3 regions of the Streptococcus sp. UBA4344 genome follow, and region 3 is predicted to be linked to each of the others. Evidence: predicted binding sites of a transcription regulator. Region 3 holds the regulator's gene; each other region holds the start of a gene.
What was found. Region 3 encodes Rex, which represses fermentation and respiration genes when NADH is low (regulators of the CRP and FNR family bind a similar motif). Its sites were predicted from a motif close to TTGTGAANTANTTCACAA; they were not measured.

Region 1 (11,082 bases), on a different contig from region 3:
GTTAGGGCGACGTTTTTCAATAATTCCTAAATCGATAAATTCATGAATGACACGAAGTAAATGTCGGTAGCTGACACTGAAGGAATCAGCAAGATTAGTTAATTCTAGTTTGAAGACACCTTTATCTTCGATAGCCAAGATATGAGTAGCTAGGCGTTCTTTAAGTGTGTAATTCAAATTCGTTGAGGCATGGATGTTTTGCTCATAAAGTGACTGAGCTAGGCCTCTGCTAAGATTTAGGAGTAAATCATTATCAGCTAATAATTCTTTGCGAATCCCAGTCAAGGGAAGTTGGATAACCAGAGTATCTTCAAGTGCAATAACTGAAGAAACGATAGGTTGATCGGTTAATAATTCAATATCACCAATCAGAGTTGGTTTTTCTTTAATATCTAGAATATGTTCTTTACCGTTAAATAAACGACGAACAATTTTTAATTTTCCTTTAGCGAAAAAAGAGAGTGCAGTTAAAGCTTCTCCTTGGTGACAAATAGCATCTCCGGCTACTAATTCACGAACTTGTAATTTATCAAAATAATGTTTAGGAAAGATTTTTTCAAGCTGATAGTCTTGAATATATTGTTCTAAAGACACACAGACCTCCTTTGTGACAAAAGTCATATTTTTATGCGCTAACTTTGATTATACTGGAAATGATGAAAAAAACAAGTAAGGAGTTTCTATGAAAACATTTTTGGAGAAATTTAGTCTCCTATCTTTATCTTTGATGCTGGTCTCGACCTTATCACCGTCGACAGCATTACCCCAAATGATTACAACATTTCATCAGCAAGGATACGCTGCTAGTCAGGTAGAATTTCTATTTTCACTATCATCTTTTGCGATTCTTGCCATGTTGTTACTAAATCCAATTACCGAACGTCTAATCTCTGAACGTCTCAGCATTATTCTTGGACTTTTATTAATTGCCTTTGGTGGTAGTATGCCTGTAATGTTGCAGAGCTACTCATTAGTTGTGGTCTCACGTGTTTTACTTGGTATTGGAATTGGTTTTATTAACTCACGTGCGATTAGTATCATCAGTGAAACTTATGCTGGTAGAGAACAAGCTCAAATGCTCGGTCTTCGTGGATCGTTTGAAATTATTGGTAACGCCTTGTTGACCATGATTGTTGGTTTTCTTGTTGTTCTAGGCTGGTCATGGACATTTAGTGTTTATTTATTTGCTTTACCAGTCCTCGTGTTCTATCTTCTCTTTGCACCAAAAGCTAAGGTAGAAGTTAAAGATACCCCAAAAGAATCACGTGCTAAGTTTACGAAAGCTGATATCTTATATATTGTTGGTCTATCGTTATTAGCAGGTTTTGTGATTAATATCAATAGTGCAAATAGTCTTCGAATCCCAGTTATTGTTGACCAATTGCATCTTGGAAGTCCACGTCAAGCAAGTCTTATCTTGAGTGGTATGATGCTTATGGGAATTCTCTCAGGAATCTGTTTTGAAGCTTTGTTGGTTCGTTTTAACAAAAATTTGATCACTGTTTCATTGCTTCCGTTTGCTCTCGGTCTTTTCTTGTTAGGGTTTGCTCATAACCTTTGGGTTATGCTTATCGGAGCAATGTTATCAGGTTTCTGGTACAGCATCGTTGTAACAAACGTCTTTAGTAATGTGTCAACGAAAATTTCGCCACAACTGATCGGTAATGCGACAACATTAGTTCTATTGTTCTGTAACTTAGGTGGGGCTAGTGCAGCATTTACTCTAAACCTCTTTTCAAAAGTAAACCCACAACCAGGATTTGCTTTTGTGATTTATGCGATTATCAGTCTTGTTATTAGCTTTGGACTAGTCTTTAAAACACGCTTTTTAACAAAAAAATAATTTGTGTTAAAGTCTAGTTAAATTAAGGGAAAACCTTTGACAAAAGCAGAAGTAATCTGCTACAATAAGGACTGTCGTAAGACAAGTAACTTCTTCTTGGTCGTAGGATCCGCCAAAAACCTACCACTCGGATGAAGCAATATAAAGGAGAAAATTATTATGGCAATCTCAAAAGAGAAAAAAAATGAAATCATTGCTCAATACGCACGTCACGAAGGTGACACAGGTTCAGTTGAAGTTCAAGTAGCTGTTCTTACTTGGGAAATCAACCACCTTAACGAGCACATTAAACAACACAAAAAAGACCACGCAACTTACCGTGGATTGATGAAAAAAATCGGTCACCGTCGTAACTTGTTGGCATACCTTCGCCGTACAGACGTTAACCGTTACCGCGAATTGATCGCATCACTTGGTCTTCGTCGTTAATCTGACGTTAGGTCACGTAAAAGCTTCTTGGATTTTCCAAGAAGCTTTTTTGTGTGCAAATGCTTCAGTTGATTAACAAAATTAATCACCTTCCCATTGGGTGTATTTTAATGAAAATGAGGTTTTATATAGCATTAAAATGTTAAAAGTGACAAAAGTATTAATATAAAAGGAAAAACGCAAGTGTAATTTGTATCCCCTTACATTGCTTTTACAATAAAAATGAAAAAGCTTACAAAAAACACTTGACCTTTTTTTGAAAAAGGGTTAATATAATTGGTGAAGAATATCACAATGATATGATGATTAAAGAATTTAACTGTTGATTTTGTGTAGTTTTTATAGTGAAGAGAACCTCAAGTAGTGACGTTGAGTTTTGAAATTCCAGACTATACGGTCTTGTTTTTATTTTAGTATCAATCATTAATATAGTTCTTCTCAAAAAATGAGGCACTTATTTTTAAGGGTACTTATAAGGAGGTTTTCTTAATGGCTAAAGCAACAAATGCAGATGTAAAGAATAACGAGTTGAGCGCTGAAGAGTTGGCTCAACAGTACACTGGAGCTCTTGTCGAAAAAGCTCTTGAAGCTGAACGTATTTATGCAACTTATTCACAAGAACAAGTTGATAATATCGTAGCAGCGATGGCTCTTGCAGGTTCAGAAGCTTCACTTGAATTAGCAAAAGAAGCTCATGCAGAAACTGGTCGTGGTGTCGTTGAGGATAAGGATATTAAGAACCACTTCGCTACTGAGTACGTTTATGAACGTATTAAAAACGAAAAAACAGTAGGTATCATTGGTGAAGATAAGGTTTCAGGAAGTATCCAAATTGCTGCACCTCTTGGTGTTTTGGCTGGTATTGTTCCAACAACAAATCCAACATCAACAACCATGTTCAAAATTTTGGTAGCTCTTAAAACACGCAATGCGATTGTTTTTGCCTTCCACCCACAAGCACAAAAATGTTCAGCACATGCAGCTCAAATTCTTTACGATGCTGCTATTAAAGCTGGTGCTCCAGAAAACATTGTTCAATGGATTGAAACACCATCTCTTGCAAACACATCAGCGCTTATCCAAAATCCGAAAATTGCTTCTATTTTGGCAACTGGTGGACCTGGTATGGTAAATGCCGCTCTTAAATCAGGTAACCCATCAATGGGTGTTGGTGCTGGTAACGGTGCTATCTACGTTGATGCAACTGCCCATGTTGATCGTGCTGTAGAAGATTTGTTGCTATCAAAACGTTTTGATAACGGTATGATTTGTGCAACTGAAAACTCTGCAGTTGTTGAAGCACCAATCTATGATGAATGGCTTCAAAAAATGCAAGATAAGGGTGCCTACCTTGTGCCTAAGAAGGACTATAAGAAAATTGAAGACTTTGTCTTTAATGATAGACACGGAGTTAACGGTCCAGTTGCCGGAATGCCTGCCACTTGGATTTGTGAACAAGCCGGTGTCAAATTACCAGAAGGTAAAGATGTTCTCTTGTTTGAACTTGATAAGAAAAACATTGGTGAAAAACTATCTTCTGAAAAACTTTCTCCACTCCTTTCAGTTTATAAAGCTAAAGACCGTAAAGAAGGTGTTGAAATTGTTGAAGCACTTCTTGACTACCAAGGTGCAGGACACAATGCTGGTATTCAAATTGGTTCACAAGCAGACCCATTTGTTGCTGAATATGGTGATGCTGTGAAAGCATCTCGTGTCTTGGTTAACCAACCAGATTCAGTCGGAGGTATCGGTGATGTCTACACAGACGCACTTAAAGCTAGCTTAACACTTGGAACAGGATCATGGGGGAAAAATTCATTGTCACACAATCTTTCAACTGGCGATCTCTTAAATGTTAAGACAGTTGCTAAACGTCGCAACCGTCCTCAATGGATTCGCCTACCAGAAAAAACATACTACGAAAAAAATGCTATCTCTTATTTGCAAGACGAATACGAATCAATGCAACGTGCTTTGATTGTTGCTGACCCAGGTATGGTTCAATTTGGTTTTGTTGATACTGTCCTTGCTCAATTGGCATTGCGTGATGAAAAAGTTGCGACATCAATTTACGGCACTATCAAACCAGACCCAACACTTGGTCAAACAATTGAAATCGCAAAACAAATGCGTGATTTCAAACCAGATACAGTTATTGCAGTCGGTGGTGGTTCAGCACTTGATGCGGCTAAAATTGCACGTTACATCTATGAATACTCACTTGATCAAGAAGCTGATTTTCTTGATAGCTACGAAAACGTCAGCGAACTCTTCTTACGTTTGCAACAAAAATTCATTGATATCCGTAAACGTATCGTAAAATTCAAACATCAAACAGCAACTCGTCTCTTCTGTATCCCAACAACATCTGGTACAGGTTCAGAAGTAACACCTTACGCTGTTATTACTGATGATCATACTCACGTTAAATATCCATTGACTGACTATGAATTGACACCACAAGTTGCTATTGTTGACCCAGAATTTGTTATGACAGTGCCAAAACGTACCGTTGCTCTTTCTGGTTTGGATACTTTGTCACATGCCCTTGAAGCTTATGTTTCAGTTATGGCATCTGATTTGACTCGTCCATGGTCTCTTGAAGCTATTAAATTAGTTATCGAAAACTTGGAAGATTCTTATAACTACGATCCTAAGAATCCTACACTTCGTGGCGAACAAGCACGTGAAAATATGCACTATGCTGCAACACTTGCAGGTATGGCCTTCTCAAATGCCTTCCTAGGTATTAATCACTCAATCGCACACAAAACTGGTGGTGAATTTGGTCTTCCTCACGGTCTAGCTATTTCAATCGCTATGCAACATGTTATTCGTTACAATGGTGTTGCAGGAAATGTGAAACGTTCAGTCTTCCCACGTTATGAAGAATATCGTGCACAACGTGATTACGCTGATATTGCTCGTAGCCTTGGTCTTCAAGGTAAAGATGATGCAGCATTAGTAGAAGCACTTTGCCAACGTATTGATGCTTTGATGAAAGCAGTTGATGTTGATCCACGTCTTTCTGCAAATGGTGTTACAAAAGAAGCCTTTGATGCAGCAGTTGATAAATTAGCATCACTTGCTTACGATGACCAATGTACACCTGCTAACCCTCGTCAACCATATATTGCTGAGTTGAAACAATTGTTGATTGACATGTTCTAATATTGCATTGTTCAATGCTTAAAAACCTCCTGAAAAGGAGGTTTTTGTGTTTTTAATTTAAGAAAAGTAGTCTTTTAAATGGTGCTTGCTTTTTAATTTTCGCACACGAGAAATTATGATAGAATGGTGGTGTAAAAAAGCAGATTTTTTAAATAAAGGCATAAAAAGGAGAATGTTATGATTGGGTCATTAATTGTTGGTGCACTTATTGGGATAATAGCAGGAGCTATTACGAAAAAAGGTGAATCAATGGGATGTATTTATAATATTTTTGCAGGACTTGTTGGTTCATTTGTTGGTCAAACTTTATTTGGTTCTTGGGGGCCAAGTTTGGCAGGTATGGCTATTTTACCATCTATTCTTGGTGCGATTATTGTCATTGCTGTGGTGGATTTATTATTTAGATGATAGATGTCAAAAGATATAACAGAGTAGCTATTTCGAGATAGCTACTTTTTTTGCGCTTTCGGTCTTAGAGCTCTGCCATTTCCTCTAAAATGTGATAAAATAGTGGAGATACGTGGTTTTATGCAAAGACGAGTTTATAAGTCTTTTACAGACTGGTTTTTGTAGAAAACAGACGTATCAAAAAAATTGTTAGAGGAATAAAAATGTCAAAACAAACTTTTGAAACAACCTTTGCTGGTCGACCACTTGTTGTTGAAATTGGTCAAGTTGCTAAACAAGCTAATGGCGCTGTAGTAATTCGCTACGGTGAATCAACAGTTCTTAGTGCGGCTGTAATGTCTAAAAAGATGTCTACAGGTGACTTCTTCCCACTTCAAGTTAACTACGAAGAAAAAATGTACGCCGCTGGAAAATTCCCAGGTGGTTTCAACAAACGTGAAGGACGTCCAACAACTGATGCGACATTGACAGCTCGCTTGATTGACCGTCCAATTCGTCCAATGTTTGCAGAAGGTTTCCGTAATGAAGTTCAAGTGATTAACACTGTTCTTTCTTATGACGAAGATGCTAGTGCACCAATGGCAGCTATGTTTGGTAGCTCATTAGCCTTGTCTATTTCAGATATTCCATTCAATGGACCAATCGCAGGGGTTCAAGTGGCTTATATCGATGGTGAATTTATCATCAACCCATCAGCAGAACAAAAAGAAGCTTCACTTCTTGAATTGACTGTTGCTGGTACAAAAGAAGCCATCAACATGGTTGAATCTGGTGCCAAAGAATTGTCAGAAGATATCATGCTTGAAGCTCTTCTTAAAGGTCACGAAGCTGTCAAAGAATTGATTGCTTTCCAAGAAGAAATCGTCGCAGCTGTTGGTAAAGAAAAAGCAGAAGTTGAATTACTTCAAGTTGATCCAGAATTGCAAGCTGAAATTATCGCAGCCTACAACGCAGATCTTCAAAAAGCTGTTCAAGTTGAAGAGAAAAAAGCGCGTGAAGCAGCAACAGAAGCTGTTAAAGAAGAAGTCACTGCTGTCTATGAAGAACGTTACGCTGATGACGAAAACTACGAAACAATTATGCGTGATGTTGCTGAAATTCTGGAACAAATGGAACACGCTGAAGTTCGTCGTTTGATTACAGAAGATAAGATTCGTCCTGATGGTCGTCGTGTTGATGAAATTCGCCCATTGGATGCTGAAATCGACTACATTCCAAAAGTTCACGGTTCTGGTTTGTTCACACGTGGACAAACTCAAGCCTTGTCAGTATTAACACTTGCTCCGATGGGAGAAACACAAATCGTTGACGGTCTTGGGGCTGAATACAAAAAACGTTTCTTGCATCACTATAATTTTCCACAATTCTCTGTTGGTGAAACAGGACGTTATGGTGCGCCAGGCCGTCGTGAAATTGGTCACGGAGCTCTTGGTGAACGTGCTCTTGCGCAAGTTCTTCCAAGCCTTGAAGAATTCCCATACGCTATCCGCCTAGTTGCTGAAGTTTTGGAATCAAATGGTTCATCATCACAAGCATCAATCTGTGCTGGTACACTTGCACTTATGGCTGGTGGTGTGCCAATCAAAGCACCAGTTGCTGGTATTGCCATGGGATTGATTTCAGACGGCAGCAACTACACAATCTTGACAGATATCCAAGGTCTTGAAGATCACTTCGGCGATATGGACTTCAAAGTAGCTGGTACTCGCGAAGGTATTACAGCTCTTCAAATGGATATCAAGATTGAAGGTATTACACCGCAAATCTTGAAAGAAGCTCTAGCTCAAGCTAAGAAAGCTCGCTTTGAAATTCTTGATTTGATTGAAGCAACCATCCCAGTTCCTCGTACACACCTTGCTCCAACAGCACCAAAAATTGATACTATTAAAATTGATGTTGATAAAATCAAAGTGGTTATCGGTAAAGGTGGCGAAACTATCGATAAAATCATCGAAGAAACTGGCGTTAAAATCGATATCGACGAAGAAGGAAATGTATCTATCTACTCATCTGACCAAGCTGCTATCGACCGTGCTAAAGAAATCATTGCTGGTTTAGTTCGTGAAGCTAAAGTTGGTGAAGTTTACCACGCTAAAGTTGTCCGTATTGAAAAATTCGGTGCATTTGTAAACCTATTTGATAAAACAGATGCCCTTGTTCACATTTCAGAAATCGCTTGGACACGTACAGCAAACGTTTCAGATGTTCTTGAAGTTGGCGATGAAGTAGACGTTAAAGTCATTAAAGTAGACGATAAAGGTCGTGTCGATGCTTCAATGAAAGCTTTGCTACCACGTCCACCAAGAGCTGAAAAAAATGAACACAAAAAACATTCACCATTTGGTGGACACCTACGTGATCATAAAGAAAAACACGATAGTATCGACTAAGATTTTTTCTGATTGATTATCTCTTATATTGTGGAGTTTAACGATGACAAATTTAAATGAACTTGATATTCGTTTGCGTGCCTTTGTTAACGCACCAGACAACTTTTTAGATAGTATTGCTCTTGTCAATGCTTTACATAACATTCCAGTTTTGGCTAGCGATCAACCATATGCTCTTGATATCGAAGGGCAAAGAGTGACTCCTGTCTTTTCTGACAAAGAAGATCTTGAAAACTTCAAAGAAGAGCAAGATAGTGCTAAAACTCAAAACTGGGTAGAACGTCCAACATTGGATGTTTTGAAAGAAGTCATTGAAAAAGGATTAACAGGAATTGTCTTCAATCTTAAGAAAACAGGTGATTTTGGCAATTCTACAATTTTCAAAAGTAGTGAATTGATCCAATTTTTGAATGCTTACACAACTATTTTGAACAAACTTATGGGTGAAGAAAACCTTGCTGCAGATACTTTGGATAAATACTATCTAGTTCCTGCATTTGTTCACCCACGTGATGATAAAAGCTTTGACCGCATGTTCCCAACAATGTCTACCCCAGAAGGTAAAAGCTATGTTCCAGCCTTTTCAAATCTTCAAAGTTTTGCGAAATGGTATAACCACAATGAATTTGGTGCACCTTTCCGTAAAGCGCAAGGAAGTATTTTAACATGGCGCTTAGCAGATATTTATCAACCAGGACATGGTGAAAATGATATTGATGAAACGGTCGGAGTTGCAATTAACCCGTTTGATGACCAACAAATTTTAGTTGATTGGTCTGAAATCGACGAAGATGACTAAAAAGAAAGGAGAAGATATGGGTTGGTGGAAAGAAAGCATAGATATCGTAAAGAAAAATGATCCAGCGGCTCGTAGCTCTCTGGAGATTATACTAACTTATCCTGGTGTCAAAGCTTTGGCCGCGCATCGTATTTCACATTTCTTATGGAAACATGGTTTGAAACTATTAGCGCGTATGCACAGTCAATTCTGGCGCTTTTGGACACAAATTGAAATTCACCCAGGGGCTGAAATTGCTGAAGGCGTCTTTATTGATCATGGTTCAGGTCTTGTTATTGGTGAAACAGCAATTGTAGAAAAAGGAGTTATGCTTTATCATGGTGTGACTCTGGGCGGAACTGGTAAGGATGTTGGAAAACGTCACCCAACTGTACGTGAAGGAGCGCTTGTTTCTGCCCACGCACAAGTTATTGGACCTATCGAAATCGGTAAAAATTCTAAAGTAGGTGCAGCAGCTGTTGTTGTTTCAGATGTTCCTGCAGATGTAACAGTAGTCGGAGTGCCAGCGAAAGTTGTTCGTGTTCATGGTAAAAAAGATGAAAATGCTATTCATGACCTCGAAGAACATCGTGAGTATTACACATCAAAATTGGAAGAAGCACGCTATCAAAGTTTACATTCATCAAAACTTTAATGGAAAGATAAATGGAGATTGGAGGAAGGAACATGACAATTAAGATTTATGATACAATGACTCGAAGTCTTCGTGACTTTGTCCCAATTACTGAAAATACAGTTAACATGTACGTCTGCGGGCCAACAGTTTACAATTATATCCATATCGGAAATGCTCGTAGTGTTGTTGCTTTTGACACGATTCGCCGCTACTTTGAATACCGTGGTTACAAAGTTAATTACATCTCTAACTTTACTGATGTTGATGATAAAATCATCAAAGGTGCAGCAGAAGCTGGTATGGATACAAAAGCCTTCTCAGATAAATTTATTGCTGCTTTTATGGAAGATGTTAAGGAACTTGGTGTAGAACCTGCAACAAAAAATCCTCGTGTCATTGATTACATGGACGAGATTATTGCCTTTGTTAAAGATTTGGTGGATAAAGGTTTCGCTTATGAAGTAAACGGAGACGTGTATTTTCGTGTCGCTAAAAGCAAAAACTACGCTAAATTAGCTAATAAAACCCTAGAAGACCTTGAAGTAGGTGCCAGTGGTCGTGTAGATGGTGAAGGTGACATTAAAGAAAATCCTTTGGATTTTGCACTCTGGAAAGCTGCTAAACCTGGTGAAGTTTCTTGGCAAAGTCCATGGGGACAAGGTCGTCCAGGCTGGCACATTGAATGTTCAGTAATGGCGACAAGTATCTTGGGCGATACCATTGATATACACGGTGGTGGTGCTGACTTAGAATTTCCACACCATACAAATGAAATTGCTCAATCAGAAGCTAAAACTGGTAAGACATTTGCAAACTATTGGATGCACAATGGTTTTGTTAACGTGGACAATGAAAAAATGTCAAAATCACTTGGAAACTTCGTAACAGTTCATGATATGTTAAAAACTGTCGATGGCCAAGTGCTACGTTTCTTCCTTGCGACACAACAATACCGCAAACCAGTGAACTTTACTGAAAAAGCAGTTCATGATGCATCGGTTAACCTTAAATATTTGAAAAATACCTTTACCTTGCCGCTTGGAGAAGCTGTTGATTCAGCTGAACTTGCAAAATTCAAAGCTGATTTTGAAGCAGCAATGGACGATGACTTTAATACAGCAAACGGTATTACAGTTGTCTTTGATATGGCAAAATGGATTAATTCAGGAAACTACGATCAAGCAACTAAAGATACTTTTGCTAAAATGTTAGCTGTTTTTGGTATTGTTTTTGAAGAAGAAGTGCTTGATGCTGATATTGAAGCTTTGATTGAAAAACGCCAAGAAGCGCGTGCAAACAAAGATTTTGCAACAGCTGATGCCATTCGTGATCAATTAGCGGCACAAGGTATTAAACTTCTTGATACCAAAGATGGTGTGAGGTGGACACGTGACTAAGGTAGATGTCAATCTGATTAATGGTATTG
Region 2 (11,082 bases), on a different contig from region 3:
TAGTTGGGACTCATGACTTTACGGGATTTACAGCTTCAGGGACTTCTGTAGAAAATAAAGTTCGTACGATTACGCGCGCAACGGTTACGATTGATGAAAAAACTGGCTTCTTTGTCTTTACTTTCAGTGGAAATGGTTTCCTTTATAAGCAGGTTCGTAATATGGTTGGAACTTTGCTGAAAATTGGGAATGGCCGTATGCCAGTTAGTCAGATTAGAACTGTTCTAGAGTCTAAAAATCGTGATTTAGCTGGTCCTACGGCAGCGGGAAATGGTCTTTATTTGAAGGAGATTATTTATGACGAATAAGTACGTTTTAGCGATTTCTGGGAATGACATTTTTAGTGGTGGTGGCCTTTATGCTGATTTGGCGACTTACACTACTAATCATTTACATGGTTTTTTAGCTGTCACTTGTTTAACAGCTTTAACAGATAAAGGTTTTGAGGTCTTTGCGACAGATGAGGCAATCTTTTCTCATCAATTAAATAGTCTCAAAGATGTTCCTTTTTCAGGGATTAAACTAGGTTTGCTACCAAACGTTAAAGTTGCTGATTTAGCGCTTGATTTTGTTAAAAAGCACACAGAAATTCCAGTGGTTTTAGACCCTGTTTTGGTTTGTAAAGAAAAACATGATGTTGAGGTTTCAGCTTTGCGTGATGAACTTTTGAAGTTTTTTCCTTATACCACAATTGTTACACCAAATTTGGTGGAAGCTGAGCTATTGACCCAAATGTCAATCAAATCTTTAGATGATATGAAAGCTGCTGCTAAATGTTTACATGAGTTAGGCGCTAAGAATGTTGTCATCAAAGGTGGCAATCGTTTGAGTGAGGAAAAGGCGATTGATGTCTTTTATGATGGTAAAGAAATTTCTATTTTTGAAACGCCTGTTCTTGATACGAATAATATTGGCGCTGGTTGTACTTTCGCATCAAGTATTGCAAGTCAAATTGTTTTAGGGAAATCTCCGAAAGAAGCTGTGGCATTGTCTAAGGACTTTGTTTTCCAAGCAATTCGTCATTCAGATCAATATGGGGTGAAACAAAATTATGAAGAAGACTAAGACACAAACGTTAACCCTCTTAGCTGTTTTGACTGCTTTAAGTGTGGTTCTAGCTTATATTCATATTCCAACACCGACAGGTTATTTAACACTTCTTGACGTTGGGATTTATTTCACGGCTTACTACTTAGGGGCAAAGTCTGGTGCTGTTGTTGGCGGTTTATCAGGATTTTTGATTGATCTATTGCTAGGTTATCCTCAATATATGCTTCATAGCTTGATTGCTCATGGCACTCAAGGTTATTTTGCGGGGTGGATTGGCAAAAAACGTTTTTTGGGACTTGTCTTATCTAGTATCGCTATGGTGGGTTGGTATTTCTTGGCAGCTCTACTTTTAGGGTATGGTTGGGGTGCAGCTTGGGCTAGCATTCCAGGGAATCTTTTACAAAACTTCTTTGGTATGTTAGTCGGTTATTTGGTTTATTACTTGGCTTATCGACGTTTTGAAAAGTAATTAAATTGGAGGCTTGAAATGAACTTAGAAGCATTAGCAAAACAAACACGAGCAATTGTTGTTGATATTATTGAACGATCTGCGATTAAAAAAGGACAAATTTTTGTGCTTGGTTTATCTTCTAGCGAGGTAGCAGGTGGTTTAATTGGTAAAAATAGCAGCGCTGAAATTGGTGAAGTGATTGTTAAAACAATTCTCGAAGAATTGAATGCGCGAGGAATTTACCTAGCTGTTCAGGGGTGTGAACATTTAAATCGTGCTTTAACAGTTGAACGTGAATTAGCTGAAAATAAAGATTTAGAGATTGTTAATGTTATCCCTAATTTACATGCTGGTGGTAGTGGACAAGTAGCTGCTTTTAAATTTATGCAAGACCCAGTTGAAGTTGAAGAAATTGTGGCACATGCTGGTTTAGATATTGGAGATACTTTTATTGGTATGCATGTGAAGCGCGTGCAAGTTCCACTAATTCCTATCCAACGTGAATTAGGCGGTGCTCATGTTACAGCGCTTGCTAGCCGACCAAAATTAATCGGTGGGGCGCGTGCAACTTATACAGCAGATCCTATTCGAAAATTTTAAAAAAAGAAAAGGTTGAAGTTAAGTGGCTTCAACCTTTTTGATACTTAAATTATTTGGTAAGAGTTGGGTTAGCGTACATTGTTGGCAAATGAATGTCATTTTCCAAAAGAGCTTCCTGGTAAAGACGATAAAAGTTTGAGTAGATGTAACTTTGTTTACCGTTTTGAACGAAAATGTCAATACGGAACACCAACTGAGCTGTGCTGTTAGTACGTGGTCCAAGAATTGTTGGACTACCAACGATTTCAGGGTAATTTTCTAATTGCTCTTGGTTAATTGTTTTAATAATATCTGAAACTTTTTCTAAGTCAGTATGAGCGTAGATTGGAATATCGATTTGTACACGCATATCACCACGTGATTTATTTGAAACGACTGTAATGTTACGATTGGGGATAAAGTGCAAAGTACCATCGAAACCACGAATCTGTGTGGTACGGATACCAACACTTGAGATATTTCCTTCAATCGAACCGATGACTACTGAATCTCCAACTTCAAATTGATTTTCCAGAAGTATGAAAAATCCATTGACAAGGTCAGTTAAAAATCCTTGTGCACCAAGTCCAAGTGCAACACCAGCAAGTCCGGCCCCGGCAAGTAGACTAGAAACGGGAACGCCTATAATACTTAGTACCCAATAGAGTAAGAAAAAGTAAATCGTGTAGCTCATGATATTATGCAAGAGCTTGATAATTGTTTTTTGACGAGCTTCTGTTTGACGAGAAAGGGTAATTGATTTTTCGATTGCGTGTTTAAAAATAAAGTTCGCAACACGTTTAGCAATCAAGAAGAAAACAAAGAGTAGAAGTAATGAAACAAGTTTAGAAAATATTTCTACAGCAATTTCTTCTACTTGAAGTTGCTCGATATATTTTGAGATAATGTTCATATCCTTAGTTTATTAAAAAAATGAATCTCAGGCAAGCTTTTGGTGTGATTCGATTGGAAAACTGGAAAGAATTGGCAACTAAATTGCCGGTGATTTTTGCACAAAAAACTTTAAAAAGCCCGTAAAATATGGTAAACTAAACTGTATATAAAATTTTAAGGAGAAATGACTTCATGTCTGTATCATTTGAAAACAAAGCTACTAACCGTGGCGTGATTACATTCACAATCGGTCAAGATAAAATCAAACCAGCTCTTGATCAAGCTTTCAACAAAGTTAAGAAAAATTTGAATGCACCTGGATTCCGTAAAGGTCACATGCCACGTGCCGTATTTAACCAACAATTTGGTGAAGAAGCTCTTTACGAAGATGCATTGAACGCACTTCTTCCAGAAGCATACCAAGCAGCAGTTGCAGAACTTAGCCTTGATGTTGTTGCTCAACCAAAAATTGACATCCAATCAATGGAAAAAGGTCAAGAATGGACATTGACTGCAGAAGTTGTTACAAAACCAGAAGTTAAACTTGGTGACTACAAAAACCTTGAAGTTTCAGTAGAAGCTTCTAAAGAAGTAACTGATGCTGAAGTTGACGAAAAAGTTGAACGCGAACGCAACAACCTTGCAGAACTTATCGTTAAAGAAGGTGCTGCAGAACTTGGTGATACTGTTGTTATCGACTTCGTTGGTTCAGTTGACGGTGTTGAATTCGACGGTGGTAAAGGTGAAAACTTCTCACTTGAACTTGGCTCAGGTCAATTTATCCCTGGTTTCGAAGACCAATTAGTTGGTTCTAAAGCAGGTGAAACTGTAGAAGTTAACGTAACATTCCCAGAAAACTACCAAGCTGAAGATCTTGCTGGTAAAGCTGCTAAATTCGTAACAACTGTTCACGAAGTTAAAGCTAAAGAAGTTCCAGCTCTTGACGACGAATTGGCTAAAGATATCGATGAAGAAGTTGAAACTCTTGACGAATTGAAAGCTAAATACCGTAAAGAACTTGAATCAGCTAAAGAAATCGCATTTGACGATGCTGTTGAAGGTGCTGCTCTTGAATTGGCTGTTGCTAACGCTGAAATCGTTGAATTGCCAGAAGAAATGGTTCACGATGAAGTTCACCGCGCTATGAACGAATTCATGGGTAACATGCAACGTCAAGGTATCTCTCCAGAAATGTACTTCCAATTGACTGGTACAACTGAAGAAGATCTTCACAAACAATACGAAGCTGACGCTGACAAACGTGTTAAAACTAACCTTGTTATCGAAGCTATCGCTAAAGCTGAAGGATTCGAAGCTTCTGATGAAGAAATCGAAAAAGAAATCAACGACCTTGCTTCAGAATACAACATGGAAGTTGAACAAGTACGTAACCTTCTTTCAGCAGATATGCTTAAACACGACATCGCTATGAAGAAAGCTGTTGAAGTCGTAACAAGCACTGCTAAAGTAAAATAATTTATCCTTAGATAAATAGTTATAAAGTCAGGTAATCAGTAGATTACTTGGCTTTTTATGCCCTTTATCAGAAATTCTTATAAATCTTTTGACGAATTGACAAAATTAGCGTAAAATAGAGAGTAACGAAAATTAAGATAATAGGGTTTTTGTGGCTGTTTGCTCACATCCTAAGATTAATAAGGAGAATTACCTTGGAATTAGAAGTATTTGCTGGACAAGAAAAAAGCGAACTCTCAATGATCGAAGTAGCTCGTGCTATTTTAGAAGAACGCGGACGTGATCATGAGATGTATTTCAGCGATCTTGTAAATGATATTCAAAACTACCTCGAAAAATCAGACGCAGACATTCGTGAAGCTTTACCATATTTTTACTCTGCATTGAACGTTGACGGAAGCTTTATTCCACTTGGCGATAACAAATGGGGACTTCGTTCATGGTATGCTATCGATGAAATCGACGAAGAAATCATCACACTTGAAGATGACGAAAATGGTGCACCAAAACGCAAACGTAAACGCGTTAATGCCTTTATGGATGGTGATGAAGACGCTATTGATTATTCAGATGATGATCCAGAAGACGATGATTACTCTGCTAAATCTTCAGACATGGAATACGATGATGAAAATCCAGATGACGAAAAATCTGAAGTTGAATCATACGATTCAGAAATCAACGAAATCATCCCAGATGATGACTTGGATGAAGACGTTGATATCAACGAAGAAGATGATGAAGATGATGATTTAGACGAAGAATAATCGTTTCAAGCGCCGAAATTTAAATTAAAAAAACTTATTCATATCATTTGACAAAAGTCTCAGGATAGTTTATAGTATTATTCGGGCACCTCTTTTTTAGAGGTCGGAGAAAAGCTCCCTAACTTTTTAGGGAGCTATTTTTGTTTTCCTAAAAGTAAATGGCCATTTGCTTTTTTTCATTTATCGAATAATTTTGTTAATTATTTGATTTTCTTTCGCTTTCAATTTTTCAAGCACTTATCGTTTGCTATCATTTTTTATTTTAAAGGAGTTTTATTTAATGACTAAGTATATTTTTGTTACTGGTGGTGTTGTTTCTTCTATCGGTAAGGGAATCGTTGCTGCAAGTCTTGGTCGTCTTTTGAAAAATCGTGGTCTTAAAGTGACTATCCAAAAATTTGACCCATACATTAACATTGACCCAGGTACAATGAGTCCTTATCAACACGGTGAAGTTTATGTAACAGACGATGGTGCTGAAACTGATCTTGACCTTGGTCACTATGAACGTTTCATCGACATTAACTTAAATAAATATTCTAACGTTACAACTGGTAAAATCTACAGTGAAGTTCTTCGTAAAGAACGTAAAGGTGAATACCTTGGAGCAACTGTCCAAGTTATTCCACATATCACTGACGCATTGAAAGAAAAAATCAAACGTGCTGCAACAACTACTGACTCTGATGTTATCATCACAGAGGTTGGTGGTACAGTTGGTGATATCGAAAGTCTTCCATTCCTTGAAGCGCTTCGCCAAATGAAAGCAGATGTTGGTGCTGATAACGTTATGTACATCCACACAACACTTCTTCCATATCTTAAAGCTGCTGGTGAAATGAAAACTAAACCAACACAACACTCAGTTAAAGAATTGCGTGGACTTGGTATTCAACCAAATATGTTGGTTATCCGTACTGAAAAACCAGCTGGCCAAGGCATTAAAAATAAATTGGCGCAATTCTGTGACGTTGCTCCAGAAGCTGTTATTGAGTCACTTGATGTGGATCACATTTACCAAATTCCACTTAACATGCAAGCTCAAAACATGGACCAAATCGTTTGTGATCACTTGAAACTTGATGTACCAAAAGCTGATATGTCAGAATGGTCTGCAATGGTTGATAAGATCATGAACCTTAAGAAATCAACTAAAATTGCCCTTGTTGGTAAATACGTTGAATTGCCAGATGCTTACCTTTCAGTTGTTGAAGCACTTAAACACTCAGGTTATGTTAACGATACAGCTATTGATCTTAAATGGGTTAACGCTAACGATCTTACTGCTGATAACGTTGAAGAAATGCTTGGTGATGCTGATGGTATCATCGTACCTGGTGGATTTGGTCAACGTGGTACAGAAGGTAAAATCGAAGCTATCCGTTATGCACGTGAAAAAGATGTTCCTATGCTTGGTATCTGTCTTGGTATGCAATTAACATGTGTGGAATTTGCTCGTCACGTTTTGAATATGGAAGGAGCAAACTCAGCTGAGCTTGATCCAGATACTAAATACCCAATCATCGACATCATGCGTGATCAAATCGATATTGAAGACATGGGTGGAACACTTCGTCTTGGACTTTACCCATGTAAATTGAAACCAGGTTCACGTGCTGCACAAGCTTACAACAACCAAGAAGTTGTGCAACGTCGTCACCGTCACCGTTACGAATTTAATACTAAATTCCGTGAACAATTTGAAGCTGCTGGATTCGTCTTCTCAGGTGTATCACCAGATAACCGTTTGATGGAAGTTGTTGAATTGCCAGAGAAAAAATTCTTCGTGGCTGCTCAATATCACCCAGAACTTCAAAGCCGTCCAAACCGTCCAGAAGAACTTTACACAGCCTTCGTCACAGCGGCAATTGAAAATAGTAAATAATAGTAGAAATTACTAAATAATATACACCCTTCTAACCACTTCTAAGGTTTAGAGGGTGTTTTTTATTTAATGTTATTGTTACATTAGAAGTCTTCCCTTTTCAAGAAAAAATAGTATAATAGTGAGCATGAGAAAATTAAGAATAAGGAAACGTAGTATTTTGTTATGGATAATTGCTCTGGTGTTTGTAGCAAGTGTTGGAGCAAGTTTTTATTTCTTCCATGTTGCACAAATTCGCGAGGAAAAATCTTTTATTAACAATAAACCACGTCCAAAAGATAGTAGTCTATACACTTACGAACAAAGTTTTGATCAGTTAACAAAAGAAACGCGATGGATGACTAATCAAGGATTAAAGCAAGATGCTTGGTATGTTCCAGCAGCAACTGAAACAAATAAAACAGCAATTGTTGTTCACGGCTTTACAAGCGCAAAAGAAGATATGAAACCTTATGCCTGGATGTTTCATGAACTAGGTTACAATGTCCTTATGCCAGATAATATGTCCCATGGCGACAGTGAAGGTCAAATCATCGGGTACGGATGGAATGATCGTCTAAATATTGTAAAATGGGCGCAGTTATTGGTTGAAGAAAATTCTGATAGTCAAATTACGTTATTTGGAGTTTCTATGGGTGGAGCTTCTGTTATGATGGCTTCAGGTGAGGAAAACTTACCAAAACAGGTAGTTAATATTATTGAAGACTGCGGCTATAGTAGTGTTTGGGATGAGTTGAAATATCAAGCAAAAGCAATGTATAATTTGCCAGCCTTTCCAATTCTTTATGAAGTTTCTGCAGTATCAAAAGTTAGAGCAGGCTTTTCTTATGGGCAAGCAAGTTGTGTTAACCAATTAAAAAATAATACGCGACCAATTCTTTTTATCCACGGAAGTGAAGATTACTTTGTACCAACAAGTATGGTTTACAAAAACTATCGTGCAACAAAAGGCTATAAAGACCTTTATATAGCTAAAGGTGCTGCGCATGCCAAATCGTTTGAAAGTGATCCTAAAACATACATTGAAACAATTTCAGCTTTTTTGCAAAAAAATTGAAAAATAGTGTTGACAGGAATGTGAATAGCTGATATAATTTTATATGTTGTTAAGGAACAGCGGAAATGGCGGAATTGGCAGACGCGCAGGACTAAGGATCCTGTGATCGCTTTAGATCGTGAGGGTTCAAGTCCCTCTTTCCGCAGAGTAGACAAGCCAGAGAGTGCTTGTCTTTTTTTGTGCCTGTAAAATTATAGGTGAAAGCAATAAATGAAAGCTTTGAGAATATATGAAAATATTTTCTTTTTTACGCTGCTTTTTTCACAGAAAATTAGTCAAATTGTAAGTAAAGCTAGCAATCTTTTTTAATTTGTGATAGAATGTACATATAAAAAGGGTATATCCCAAAAAATAAATAGGAGGCCTATATAATGGCAATCGTTTCAGCGGAAAAATTTATCAAAGCTGCCCGTGAAAACGGATATGCGGTTGGTGGATTTAACACAAACAACCTTGAATGGACTCAAGCAATCTTGCGTGCAGCAGAAGCTAAAAAAGCTCCAATTCTTATCCAAACTTCTATGGGTGCTGCAAAATACATGGGTGGTTACAAACTTTGTAAAACACTTATCGAAAACCTTGTAGAATCAATGGGTATCACTGTACCAGTTGCTATTCACCTTGATCACGGTCACTTTGAAGATGCATTGGAATGTATCGAAGTTGGTTACACTTCAGTTATGTTCGACGGTTCACACCTTCCACTTGAAGAAAACCTTGAAAAAGCTAAAGAAGTTGTAGCTAAAGCTCACGCTAAAGGCGTTTCAGTTGAAGCTGAAGTTGGTACTATCGGTGGTGAAGAAGACGGTATCGTTGGTGACGGCGAACTTGCTCCAATCGAAGATGCTAAAGCTATGGTTGCTACAGGAATCGACTTCCTTGCAGCAGGTATCGGTAACATCCACGGTCCATACCCAGCAAACTGGAAAGGTCTTCACCTTGATCACCTTGAAAAATTAACTGCTGCTGTTCCAGGATTCCCAATCGTATTGCACGGTGGATCAGGTATCCCTGACGATCAAATTCAAGCAGCTATCAAACTTGGTGTAGCTAAAGTTAACGTTAACACTGAATGCCAAATCGCATTCGCTAAAGCTACTCGTAAATTTGTTGCTGAATACGAAGCAAACGAAGAAGAATACGATAAGAAAAAACTCTTCGACCCACGTAAATTCTTGAAACCAGGTTTCGAAGCTATTACTGAAGCTGTTGAAGAACGTATCGACGTATTTGGTTCAGCTAACAAAGCTTAATCAGACTTCGTTTCGTTGAAAAAACTTCCCTTTTGGGAAGTTTTTTTGTGCTCTCGATACATTTTATAGGAGAATTAACTCTTTTGTTGACATTTTTTTAGTGAGTGCTATAATGAACCTGTTAGCCGATTTAGCTCAGTCGGTAGAGCAACGCACTCGTAACGCGTAGGTCGTAGGTTCAATTCCTGCAATCGGCAGAAGAGGTAAAAAAGTCCCGATGGGGCTTTTTATTTTTGGAAAATAGAGAGCTTTTTCTAAAAATATTTTAATGATTATTGGCTAAAAAGCTTGCTAAAATATGGTCAATATGTTATCATTTTATGGTATGTGGTGTAAAACACCTATAATCTAAGTAGGAGGACGCAGATAAAATGGCTAAAGTTTGTTATTTCACAGGTCGTAAGACTGTATCAGGAAACAACCGTTCACACGCAATGAACAAAACAAAACGTGCAGTTAAACCAAATCTTCAAAAAGTTACTATTCTTGTAGATGGAAAACCTAAAAAAGTTTGGGCATCAGCTCGTGCGCTTAAATCTGGTAAAGTTGAACGCGTATAAAATAAAAGCCGAAAGGCTTTTTTCTTTGTTTTGTAGCCGGTAATTTTCCATAATTTTTTACAATACGGCTAATATATGGTAAAATAAACTGATAAAAACTTTTGAGGTAGTAAATATGACTGTGAAAATTAATACAAAAGATGGCCAAATTGAGTTATCTGACGACGTAATTGCAACTGTTGTTGGTGGTTCAGCAACAGAAATTTTTGGTGTTGTTGGTATGGCAAGTAAGAGTGCTCTTAAGGATAATTTTCAAGCGCTTCTGCGTAAAGAAAACTACGCAAAAGGTGTTGTTGTCAAATCAACAGAAAGTGGTATTTCAGTCGATGTTTACACTGTAATGTCATATGGTGTTAAAATTTCTGAGGTATCAAAAAACATTCAAGAACGTGTCAAGTTCAACCTCGAAAATCAACTTGGCCTTTCAGCAGACATGGTGAATGTTTACGTACAAAATATTAAAGTTGTAGGAGAAGATTAGTGTCAAATATTACAACAAGTTTATTCCAAGAAATGGTTCAAGCTGCTAGCACCCGTCTTGGAAATCAAGCAGAATATGTAAACTCCCTTAACGTTTTCCCTGTACCAGATGGTGATACAGGAACTAACATGGGAATGACAATTGAAAATGGTGCCAAAGAAGTTGCAGATAAACCTGCATCTACTGTTGGAGAAGTTGGACAAATCCTTTCAAAAGGTCTTTTGATGGGAGCACGTGGTAACTCAGGTGTTATTACATCTCAATTATTCCGTGGATTTAGTCAAGCAATCAAAGATAAAGAAGAATTGACTGGTAAAGATCTTGCTCATGCTTTCCAATCAGGTGTTGAAGTAGCCTATAAAGCTGTTATGAAACCTGTAGAAGGTACTATTTTGACTGTTTCTCGTGGTGCTGCTACAGCTGCGCTTAAAAAAGCTGAAGAAACTGATGATGCTGTTGAAGTTATGCGCGCAGCACTTGATGGAGCTAAAGGCGCATTGGCTAAAACACCAGAAATGCTTCCTGTTTTGAAAGAAGTTGGTGTTGTTGATTCAGGTGGTCAAGGTTTGGTCTTCATCTATGAAGGTTTCTTGGCTGCATTGACTGGTGAATACATTGCTTCTGAAGAC
Region 3 (11,082 bases):
ATGAGAAAAATGAACACGAATCTGGTGCGTACGACCAGTATGAAGTCGAATATCTACCAGAGCAACTTCCCCAAAACGTTCGACAACACGATAACTAGTATGAGCATATTTTCCAGAAGGATGAACACAACGTGTGATAATACTATCTTCTGAGCGAGCAATCGGAGCAATAATCTCACCCTCATCTGCTAATTCACCCTGCCCAGAAACCAAAGCATAATAGCGTTTTTCAATTGTTTTATTCTGCAGTTGCTTATCAAGTCTCGCATGAGCATAACCATGTTTTGCAAAAAGCATTAACCCACTCGTATCCTTATCAAGACGTGTGACAATGTGCACTTGTTTATTTGGATAATTTTGTTCTAAATAATAATGTTTCACAAAGTTAGCAATGGTATTTGAATGCAAAACGCTTGGAATACTAGCAAAACCATGTGGCTTATTTAAAATTAAAAAGTGCTCGTCTTCGTAGGCAATATTAAGGTCATGTTTGACCGGAATCAAGGTTTCATGTTCTTGTTCATCAGGAATTTCAATTGTAACAAGGTCCCCTTCATCCAATAAATAAATGGCATTTTGCTCAACGCCATTTACCCAAATATTACCACCTTTAAATTTCACTTTGGCTAACAAGCCTTTTGAGACATCATGTCCCTTTAAAAATGTTTTTACTTTTGTTCGTCGGTCCGCAACAAAATCAAATCTCACGAATCTACTTCTCCTATAAAGGCATCTCTCACGCGCTCCCAGAAACTAGTATGGAAGGGTGTTGCCACAAAACTAATTTTTTTATTGTCAATACAATATTCAATTTTAGACACATTTTTATAATGCATGGTCTTATTATCGATTGATACTGTATAAACGCCCTGACGTTTAGGGACAATTTCAATCTTGTCTTTTTTAGGAACAATGACTGAAGATCCTAGTGTGCGATAAACGCGATTATTAAGACTAGAAATTTCTGTTAATTGCATGGCTTCCATCGTCGGATGCAAAATAGCACCACCTAAAGATTTATTGTAAGCCGTACTTCCTGTTGGTGTCGATACCGAAATACCATCACCACGGAAACGTTCTAACTTCACTTTATCGATGATAACATCAGCAACCATTGTTTTTTCAATACGTTTAATAGCTACTTCATTAAGCGCACGCGCCTTGACCACACGCCCATCATCTAATGTGATTTTAGCTCGTAAAACAGGATACGAAGCTTTACGTCCTTTATCAGATCGCAAATTTTCAATTAACTTCTCAACTTCAAAATCTCGATAATCAGTGTAAAAACCAAGATGACCAGTATGAATTCCCACAAAACGCACTTTATCAAGGATTTTCTCATACATGTGAAAGGCAGATAAAAGCATGCCATCACCACCAATGGAAATGACAATATCTGGATCCTTTTTAGACAAATAGAATCGTTTATCTTCCTTGAAAGCCGCAAAAAGTTTTGAGGCAACTCGTCTACTTTGATATTTCCCGTTTGCTACAATAGCAACACGCGTCACTTTATCTGTAATATTCGTCTGTGTCATCACTATTTCCTACACCATCACTTAATTTCCGACTTGCGGGATCAAATAAAAGCTGTGCTTCCCTAATATCCTCGCGAATTTTTCGCATCTCTTCATCCAGCTCAAGCGCAATCTTTGCCGTTGTTTCCAAACGTTTTTTAATCTCATCAGGAAACTCGCCTTTATATTTATAGTTCAATGAATGTTCAATCGTTGCCCAGAAGTTCATGGCAAGTGTTCTAATCTGAATCTCAGCTAGAACTGTTTTTTGACCATCAATGGTATCAACGGGATATTCCACAATAACATGGTATGAACGATAACCACTGGCTTTCATATGCGTGATGTAATCACGTTCCTGCACGATTTTCATATCATGTCGACTACGTAAAAGTGCCAAAACTTCATCAACGTCATCAACAAATTGAACCATAATACGAAGACCAGCAATATCTTGCAAATCTTGAGCAATATTCTCTGGTTTAATCCCGCGTAGCACCATTTTTTCCTTGATACTTTCGACTGATTTAACGCGACCAGTCACAAATTCAATCGGCGAATGTCGATTTTGTTTACGGAATTGCTTACGAATCCCACGCAATTTAATCTTCAGTTCACCAACAGTTTGTATATATGGATCTAAAAATTTCTCCCAATCCATAAGGTTTCCTTCCTAATGGACCTGTCACGCGGACATGACCAATCCTTGTCAAAAAATTGACTTTTGTATAGAATTAATATAATAAACTTATTATACCATACTTTTATGGACAAAAAAGGAAAATTATTTTTATGACACACCTTGAAATTGAGTACAAAACATTACTCACTAAAGACGAATTCAATCGTCTAAATAGTCAACTCTCACATGTTACGCCTATTACACAGACGAACTACTACTTCGATTCAGAGAATTTCGATATGAAAGCTCACCGTATGTCTCTTCGCATTCGGACATTGCCAAATCGTGCAGAGATTACATTGAAAATTCCGAAAGAAGTTGGAAATTTAGAGTACAACTACGACTTAAGTGTCGCTGAAGCAAAAGAAATCATCAAATCAGGAAAATTTCCAGAAGTTGATTTCCTAAAGCTTATTGAAGAAAATGGTGTTAAACTATCGAGCCTTAAAAATTTTGGTAGTCTCACGACAACGCGTCGTGAAACCATGACTGATATTGGTCTTATGGCTCTTGATAGCAACCAGTATGCTGATATCAAAGATTATGAACTTGAACTTGAAGTTGAGAATGCTGAAAAAGGTAAAAAAGATTTTGATAACTTCTTAGCTCAGCACGACATTGATTTCAAGTATGCTAAAAGCAAAGTTGCTCGCTTTAGCGCAACCCTTAAGCGAATTTAACCACGCTTTTTCCTTAGAAAATGCTGAATTATTTCAGTTTTTTTGGTAAAATATAAGTATTAATTTTAAAGGAGTTTATTTATATCATGGCAGAACATTACGCCGACAAACAATTCAAGCTTTTTTCTCTTTCTTCTAACGTAGAGATTGCACAAAAAATCGCGGACGAAGTTGGAGTCCCTCTTGGAAAAGTGTCAACACGCAAGTTTTCAGACGGCGAAATCATGATTAACATCGAAGAAACAGTTCGTGGTGATGATATCTACATCATCCAATCAACTAGTTACCCTGTTAATGACAACCTTTGGGAACTCTTGATTATGGTAGACGCTTGTAAACGTGCCAGCGCCCACACTGTCAATGTCGTTATCCCTTACTTTGGATATTCACGTCAAGACCGCATCGCTGCATCACGTGAACCAATCACAGCTAAACTTGTAGCAAACATGCTTGTTAAAGCTGGAGTTGACCGTCTTTTGACACTTGATCTTCACGCTGTTCAAGTACAAGGTTTCTTTGATGTCCCAGTTGATAACCTCTTTACTGTTCCATTGTTTGCTAAATACTACTGCGACCTTGGTTTGAAAGGTGAAGACGTTGTTGTTGTCAGCCCTAAAAACTCTGGTATCAAACGTGCTCGTAGCTTGGCTCAAACTCTCGACTCACCAATCGCTATCATCGACTATGCTGAAGATGATGCACACCGTGAAGAAGGATACATCATCGGTGAAGTTGCAGGTAAAAAAGCAATCCTTATCGATGACATCTTGAACACAGGTAAAACATTTGCTGAAGCTGCTAAAATCGTTGAACGCAATGGTGCAACTGAAATCTACGCCGTAGCAAGCCACGGATTATTTGCTGGCGCTGCTGCAGAAAGCCTTGATGCTGCTCCTATCAAAGAAATTTTAGTAACTGACTCAGTTGCTACTAACGAACGCTTGCCAAAAAATATTAAATATCTTTCAGCAAGCAAGTTGATTGCTGATGCGATTATTCGTATCCACGAAAAAACTCCGCTCAGCCCATTGTTCTCATATAACGCTAAAAAGGATTAATTTAATATATGATATATCTCGATAATGCTGCAACTACCCCTCTCACACCTTCTGTTATTGATGCAATGACAGAAATCATGGCTAACGATTTTGGTAACCCATCAAGTATTCATGGAATTGGACGTCACGCTAACCAGCGTTTGCGTTCATACCGCCAAACAATTGCCTCAGCTTTAAAAACTGACCCACGCCGCATTATCTTTACTTCTGGAGCTACTGAAAGTAACAACACTGCCATCAAAGGCTATGCTCTCGCTAATCAAACTAAAGGAAAACACATCATTACGACTTCCATCGAACACCATTCAGTGCTTCACACAATGGAGTATCTGGAAAAACGCTTTGGTTTTGAAATTACTTATTTAAAACCGGAAAATGATCATATTTCTGCAAAACAAGTAGCTGACGCTCTTCGTGATGACACGATTTTAGTCAGCACAATGTTTGCTAACAATGAAACTGGTGATTTGCTCCCTGTTAAAGAAATTGGTGAACTGCTTCAAGACCACCAAGCTGCTTTTCATGTCGATGCTGTTCAAGCAATCGGGAAAATTGATGTTTATCCTGAAGAGATTAAAGCTGATTTCCTTTCAGCTTCTGCTCATAAATTCCACGGACCAAAAGGTGTGGGTATTCTTTACTCAACACCTCAACACTTTGATAATTTGCTCCTTGGTGGAGAGCAAGAAGAAAAACGTCGAGCTAGTACTGAAAATATGATTGGTATTGCTGGTATGGCACAAGCCTTATCAGACGCTGTTGCTAATAAAGATGATAACTACAAACACGTCCAAGATTTGCGTCAAGCATTCCTTGATGCTATTTCTGGATTAGATTATTACATCAACGGTAGCCAAAACAAAATGCCACACGTGCTTAATATTGGTTTTCCAAATAAAAACAACGGTATTCTCCTAACACAACTTGACTTAGCTGGTATCGCTGTCTCAACTGGTTCTGCTTGTACCGCTGGTACTGTTGATCCAAGTCATGTTTTGGCAAGCCTATATGGTGAAGATTCACCACGTTTGACAGAATCAATTCGCGTTAGCTTCTCTGAACTTAACACTATTGAAGAAGTTCAAGAACTCGCTAAAAAATTAAAAGAAATTGTAGGAAAATAGGATGGCATTTGAAAAAGAAATCACTTTAAAAGACTGTCTTTACAGCTATGCTATTAGCGATAACATTAAAAAATACACGCTTCGTGACACAACTTTTGTACAAAATCGTGTCGGTAATTACGAATTAACGCGTTTATTGGAAAAAGTGCCTAATTCAGGTGACGGATTCCCATTGAAAATCACTATCAATAAAGATTTAACAGGTTTTAAACTAAGCATCACTGATAAGTCAGGCCTTCGCTTTGTTAACATCTTCAAATCTGAAGATAATAAAATTCTTCAAGAGAAATTCTATTTCTTGATGGACAGCCTCGTTGAACGTGATATTTTCACTAAAAAAGAAGCTTAATCAATAAAAACAACTCCAAAGCTACTTCTCATTAGCCTTGGAGTTGTTTTTTTACTCTATTTTGTAAAATTTGTTTTTAATTTCACAAAGTTTTTGTTACAATAGATGTAACAAGTAAAAGGGAGATGGTATTGTGACTACTGAGAAATCTATTCCTAAAGCAACAGCTAAGCGACTCTCACTTTATTATCGTATTTTTAAACGTTTTAATACAGATAATGTCGAAAAAGCAAGTTCAAAACAAATTGCAGATGCTATGGGAATCGATTCTGCGACAGTCCGCCGAGATTTTTCATATTTTGGTGAACTAGGAAGACGTGGCTTTGGCTACGATGTCAAAAAACTAATGAATTTCTTCGCTGATATTTTGAACGACCACTCTACAACAAATGTTTTGTTGGTAGGCTGCGGAAATATCGGACGAGCATTACTTCACTACCGCTTCCATGATCGTAATAAGATGCAAATCGCTATGGCTTTTGACACAGATGACAATGAAATTGTTGGGCATCAAACTTCTGATGGTATTCCTGTTTATGGAATCTCATCACTCAAAGAGCACGCACAAGAGGCTGGCATTGAGACTGCTATCTTAACAGTTCCAAGTACTAAAGCTCAAGAAGTTGCTGATATTTTAGTTGAGGCTGGTATCCGAGGAATTTTAAGTTTCTCTCCTGTCCATCTTAATGTCCCTAAAGGTGTGATTGTTCAATATGTTGACTTAACAAGTGAATTACAGACACTTCTTTACTTTATGAGTCAATCTAACCAATAATAAAACAAAATCCAACTGCTTTTTGCTTAGCTAAGTTTGTTTAGTATTAGAATACTTTTTATTGCCTGAGAAATGATATCTCGGGTTTTTCTTATAAATTACAACACATCTGTCTCTTCTCTAAAACTATAATATTGGTATTTCCCTACTATAATATGATCTAAAAAAATTAACCCAATATCCTCACAGGCTCGCTTCATTTTCTCAGTAAAACGTAAATCGTTCTCACTTGGTGACGGAGAACCAGATGGATGATTGTGAACAATGATGATAGATATCGCCATATTCTTACAAGCATAGTACAAAATCTCACGAGGTTCTGCTATAGAACGTCGTACTGAACCAATAAAAATGGTCCGCTGTTCAATAATCCGATTTTGACTGTCTAAATAAATGGCTACTAAATGTTCTTGCTTGTGGTCGCTCAACTCCAACATCATCTTTCTTGCTAAACGCTCACTACTCATAATACGCTCTTTTTGAATGTATTCTGCTTTACTGATACGCTTGGCTAGTTCAATCATTGCTTTGATTTCAATGGATTTGACATAACCAATCCCTTTTATCTTTTGTAGTTCTTGCAAGGATAAATGCTGAAAATCAGCAAGTGACTCTATATGCTTTAAAATATCATTAGCAACTTCTAAAACAGGTCTTGTTTTGGTGCCTGTCCGCAATAAAATAGACAATAGTTCTTGATTACTTAAGCGCTCTGCTCCCAAATCTCTTAAACGCTCACGCGGCAACATGGCATCTGTTTTCATTTCAATTGCATACATAAAAATACCTCCACTTATTTATTCGTAAGTTAGAGGTATTTTTCAATTCAATTATTCTAAAAGATTTTGTTGTCGCTTAGCAACATTATCCTTAATGATTTGATAAAGACTTGCTGCCAAAGGTACAGCGACTAGCATTCCAAGGATACCCCATAAAGCACCGCCGATTGTGATTGCCATTAAGACCCACATACCTGGTAATCCAATTGAACCACCAACGACACGCGGATAAATGACATTCCCTTCAAATTGTTGTAAAACAATCAAGTAAACTAAAAAGAGAAACGCTTGTGAAACGGATTGTGTGGCAATTAAGATAAAACCAATGGTCGCTCCGATATAAGCACCAATAACAGGAATTAATGCCGTAAATGCAACTAAAATACCAATTGTTGCCGCATAAGGGAAACTAAATAGAAACATTCCTACTGCTGTCAAGCTACCAAGAATCATTGCTTCTAAAGTCTGTCCTACAAAGAAACCATGAAATCTATTGTGTAAAATCCCTAAGACATAATGAACAGTTTTAGCATATCTTCCCAAATAAGAATCAATCAAAAGATTAAATTGGCGAGCCAGTTGCTCTTTACTAGCCAAAACATAAATTGAGAAGACTAAACTAATAAAGACATTAAGCAAAGTTGAGGCAATAGTGCTCACAGATGTGAGGATTCCTGTCAAAACTGACAACACTTGATTCAAAATCTGTTGGCTGTAATCTGATAAAGTTGATGTGACATCTGATGAATTTCCAAAATAATCAAACAGTTCTTTGATAGCCTTATTATCACTCACTTCTTTAATAAAATTAGCAATACCAGTCGTATCAATCTTCAGCAAGGAATTAATACTTGAAATCAAATCAGGCAGGACAATCGAAAAGAGCCAGCTAATCAAAAAAATAAAGGTTAAGTAAGCTAGAATCATTGAGACAGCTCGTTTTACCTTTAAAAGGTATTTATTTTTAATAAAACGAGTAAAAATCATCTCATAAAGACTCATTACGATATTGACAATATAAGCAATACCAGCACCTATCAGAAAAGGTTGACTAGCCCTAATAACCGTCGTAACTAACGATGCTCCTGTACTCCAATAAGCTTGAATAGCATAACATATCACAAAAGCAAGAACTATATAATAAACATTTTTTTTCTCAAATTTCATGGGAAATAAGTTCTCCTTCATTCAGTTATTCCCATTATAGCAAATTTTATTAAAATGTCGAAAAGTCTGCTGTTTTACTGATAGTCATCACTTTTGCTTACGTTCATAAACATATTCTTGTGAACTTGGGTCATATATTGATTGAACAAGCATGTCTTCTCCGTCATCCGTAATTTTAAAAATAGCACAATTCGCGAGACGTTTTTTAGGAACCGGTGGATTTTTGGTAGCGTGTAAATAAAATTGAGTAATGGCTCCACCGTGACTAACAAATAAAAGAGTCTCATCTTCTTTACTTTCTTCTACAATATCATGAATTGTCTGATACATTCGTTCATAAACTTGAACATTGGATTCGCCACCATAAGCCACAAAATAATCACGATAACCTGAACCATCTTCACGATGTAAAGGTGGATTGAGGTATTCTTGGTGCGCTTCGTAAGAACCAAAATCCATTTCTTTTAGTCCTTTCAAACGAATATAATCCGTTCGACCAGTTGCTAGCTCTGCTGTGTCACAAGCTCTTTCTTGAGTTGATGAATAAACACGGGTAAAATGAATTCCCTCTTGCTCAAAATACCGTCTTGCTGCCTTAGCTTGTTCAATACCAAGTTCTGTCAAGGGGGAATCGCAGGCTCCTTGGATACGTCCCTGAAGATTAAAACGCGTTTGACCATGTCGCATCACATAAAAAGTTTTAATCATTTTTACTCCCCTTCAAATGAATAAGTCTTAAATGCCTTGGTTGGTAAAATCAATTTTTGCAACTCTAACTGTTCTTGATGATATTGGAACTCACAAATAGCACAATTTGAAAAGCCAACTCCCTCTGGAAATTGAATACCGAGCTGCAGACAAATACCCCACATCGTTGCTCCATGGCTAACCATTAAAATGTTATCAGCATGATTATCATTTGCCAGCACTTCAAGAATGCTGTCCAACCCCCGCTTACCAACTGTTACAATGTCCTCGCCACCAAAAGGCACCAACAAATCTTCAAACGAATTAGCACCTGCTCTAAATTTTGGCAAAAGAAATTCAGGCTGTGCTTCAAACTCACCAAAGTTCATCTCTTTGATGCCTTTTAATTGAATGACTTGTGATTGACCAGATACTAATTTAGCAGTATCTGTCGCTCGTTCTTGCGTTGAAGAATAAACACTATCAAACCAAATGCTATTTTCATTAAAATAATCTTTGGCAAGAAGAGCTTGCTGAATACCTAAATCTGTTAGAGGCGAATCGCAAGCTCCCTGCACACGCCCTTGTGTATTAAATAAGGTCTCGCCATGGCGCATCAAATACAATTTTGTTGCCATTTATATCATTTCCCTTCCTAGCAAATAAACTCAGCTGAAAAAGCCCAACTGAGTTTAGACTATTAATCATTTAAAATATTAGCACCACGCGTTGCAATTAAATCTTTGTAATAGTAGAAAGAATCTTTGCGTGAACGGTTGAATGTCCCATTTCCTTGGTCGTCAGCATCGACATAAACAAATCCATAACGTTTTGACATTTCAGACGTTGATGCTGAAACAAGATCTGTACAACCCCACCAAGTATATCCCATTAAATCGACACCGTCTTCGATTGCTTCATACATTTGTTTGACGTGAGATTCAAGGTAGTCGATACGATATTGGTCGTGAATTGAACCGTCCTCTTCTACTTTATCAAGAGCACCTAGACCATTTTCAACAACCATAAGTGGTACTTGGTAACGATCATAAAGTTTATTCAAAGTAATACGAAGACCAACAGGATCAATTTGCCAACCCCAATCTGAAGCTTCAAGATATGGATTTGGTTCACTTAGAATAAGATTTCCAGCTGTCTCTTCACCAGATTTTTTCTTGCGTGCAATCGAACTCATATAGTATGAGAATGACATGAAGTCAACAGGATATTTTTCAAGAATTTCTAAATCTCCATCAGCAATTTCTAATTCGATATCGTTTTCCTTAAAGAAACGTTTAGCATACGATGGGTATTTCCCACGAACTTGAACGTCCGAGAAGAAAAGATTTTCATGATCTTTTTTGATTTCTTCCATCACATCATCGGGGTTACACGTTGCTGGATAAGCTTGCATACGCGCTAACATACAACCGATTTTAAAATCAGGATTAATTTCATGACCAACTTTTGTTGCCAAACTTGATGCCACAAATTGGTGATGCGCTGCTTGATACATCTCTTGCAAATTCAATTTACCATCGTCAAATAAGAGGCCACCAGACAAGTAACCTGTCATACCAATAATGTTGATTTCGTTAAAAGTCAACCAGTATTTGACTTTATCTTTGTAGCGATTAAAGACTGTTTCAGCGTAACGCACAAAGCAATCAATCACTTTACGATTCTTCCAACCGCCATATTCTGTGATTAGATGAATTGGAAATTCATAATGTGACAATGTCACAAGTGGTTCGATGCCATACTTGTTAAGTTCATCAAAAACACTATCGTAAAACGCTAAACCTGCTTCGTTTGGCGTCGCATCATCGCCATTTGGAAAAATTCGTGACCAGGCAATTGACATACGGAAAGTCTTAAAGCCCATTTCCGCATAAAGAGCGATGTCTTCTTTATAACGGTGATAAAAATCTGATCCCCAACGTTTTGGATACAAGCCTTCAGTATCACTCAAAGCCGCATCTAGTTTAGCACGAGTCATTGGTGTGTTAAACTCGCTTCCCATTGATTTTCGTTCTTCTGGTGCTACTGCTCGTGACGTATCAGATGTAGCTGGTCCTCGACCATCAACATTCCATGCTCCTTCAAACTGATTGGCAGCTGTTGCACCACCCCACAAAAAATCTTTTGGAAATTGTTTTGTCATATTTTATCACCTCATATTTTAGTTTACTCTTGTATTATATATTGAATTGTAAGTGTTTTCTATCACTATCATCTTAAAAAACAATACTATCATAAGA

Region 1: adhE (bifunctional acetaldehyde-CoA/alcohol dehydrogenase) is a predicted target of Rex. The motif match lies at 2,550-2,567, and genes of this name have one in related genera.
Region 2: B4D49_RS02485 (class II fructose-bisphosphate aldolase) is a predicted target of Rex. The motif match lies at 8,470-8,487, and genes of this name have one in related genera.

Annotation. Positions count from the first base shown of each region.
Region 1 is NZ_DGTE01000005.1:33,795-44,876, forward strand. It holds gene B4D49_RS00930 (Crp/Fnr family transcriptional regulator) at 1-621, opposite strand, end outside; gene B4D49_RS00935 (MFS transporter) at 683-1,843, shown strand; gene rpsO (30S ribosomal protein S15) at 2,003-2,272, shown strand; gene adhE (bifunctional acetaldehyde-CoA/alcohol dehydrogenase) at 2,762-5,443, shown strand; gene B4D49_RS00950 (GlsB/YeaQ/YmgE family stress response membrane protein) at 5,621-5,851, shown strand; gene pnp (polyribonucleotide nucleotidyltransferase) at 6,055-8,241, shown strand; gene B4D49_RS00960 (SseB family protein) at 8,285-9,040, shown strand; gene cysE (serine O-acetyltransferase) at 9,057-9,674, shown strand; gene cysS (cysteine--tRNA ligase) at 9,707-11,053, shown strand; gene B4D49_RS00975 (Mini-ribonuclease 3) at 11,046-11,082, shown strand, end outside.
Region 2 is NZ_DGTE01000014.1:3,653-14,734, reverse strand. It holds gene truA (tRNA pseudouridine(38-40) synthase TruA) at 1-308, shown strand, start outside; gene B4D49_RS02530 (bifunctional hydroxymethylpyrimidine kinase/phosphomethylpyrimidine kinase) at 298-1,065, shown strand; gene B4D49_RS02525 (ECF transporter S component) at 1,052-1,519, shown strand; gene B4D49_RS02520 (TIGR01440 family protein) at 1,538-2,101, shown strand; gene B4D49_RS02515 (mechanosensitive ion channel family protein) at 2,151-2,993, opposite strand; gene tig (trigger factor) at 3,167-4,450, shown strand; gene rpoE (DNA-directed RNA polymerase subunit delta) at 4,645-5,217, shown strand; gene B4D49_RS02500 (CTP synthase) at 5,498-7,102, shown strand; gene B4D49_RS02495 (alpha/beta hydrolase) at 7,230-8,159, shown strand; tRNA gene B4D49_RS02490 (tRNA-Leu) at 8,219-8,304, shown strand; gene B4D49_RS02485 (class II fructose-bisphosphate aldolase) at 8,531-9,412, shown strand; tRNA gene B4D49_RS02480 (tRNA-Thr) at 9,537-9,609, shown strand; gene rpmB (50S ribosomal protein L28) at 9,784-9,972, shown strand; gene B4D49_RS02470 (Asp23/Gls24 family envelope stress response protein) at 10,088-10,453, shown strand; gene B4D49_RS02465 (DAK2 domain-containing protein) at 10,453-11,082, shown strand, end outside.
Region 3 is NZ_DGTE01000015.1:47,040-58,121, forward strand. It holds gene B4D49_RS02810 (RluA family pseudouridine synthase) at 1-708, opposite strand, end outside; gene B4D49_RS02815 (NAD kinase) at 705-1,541, opposite strand; gene B4D49_RS02820 (GTP pyrophosphokinase) at 1,516-2,181, opposite strand; gene B4D49_RS02825 (CYTH domain-containing protein) at 2,313-2,882, shown strand; gene B4D49_RS02830 (ribose-phosphate diphosphokinase) at 2,969-3,940, shown strand; gene B4D49_RS02835 (cysteine desulfurase family protein) at 3,949-5,064, shown strand; gene B4D49_RS02840 (DUF1831 domain-containing protein) at 5,066-5,413, shown strand; gene B4D49_RS02845 (redox-sensing transcriptional repressor Rex) at 5,547-6,188, shown strand; gene radC (RadC family protein) at 6,287-6,967, opposite strand; gene B4D49_RS02855 (AI-2E family transporter) at 7,019-8,134, opposite strand; gene B4D49_RS02860 (histidine phosphatase family protein) at 8,222-8,842, opposite strand; gene B4D49_RS02865 (histidine phosphatase family protein) at 8,845-9,459, opposite strand; gene B4D49_RS02870 (glycoside hydrolase family 1 protein) at 9,522-10,985, opposite strand.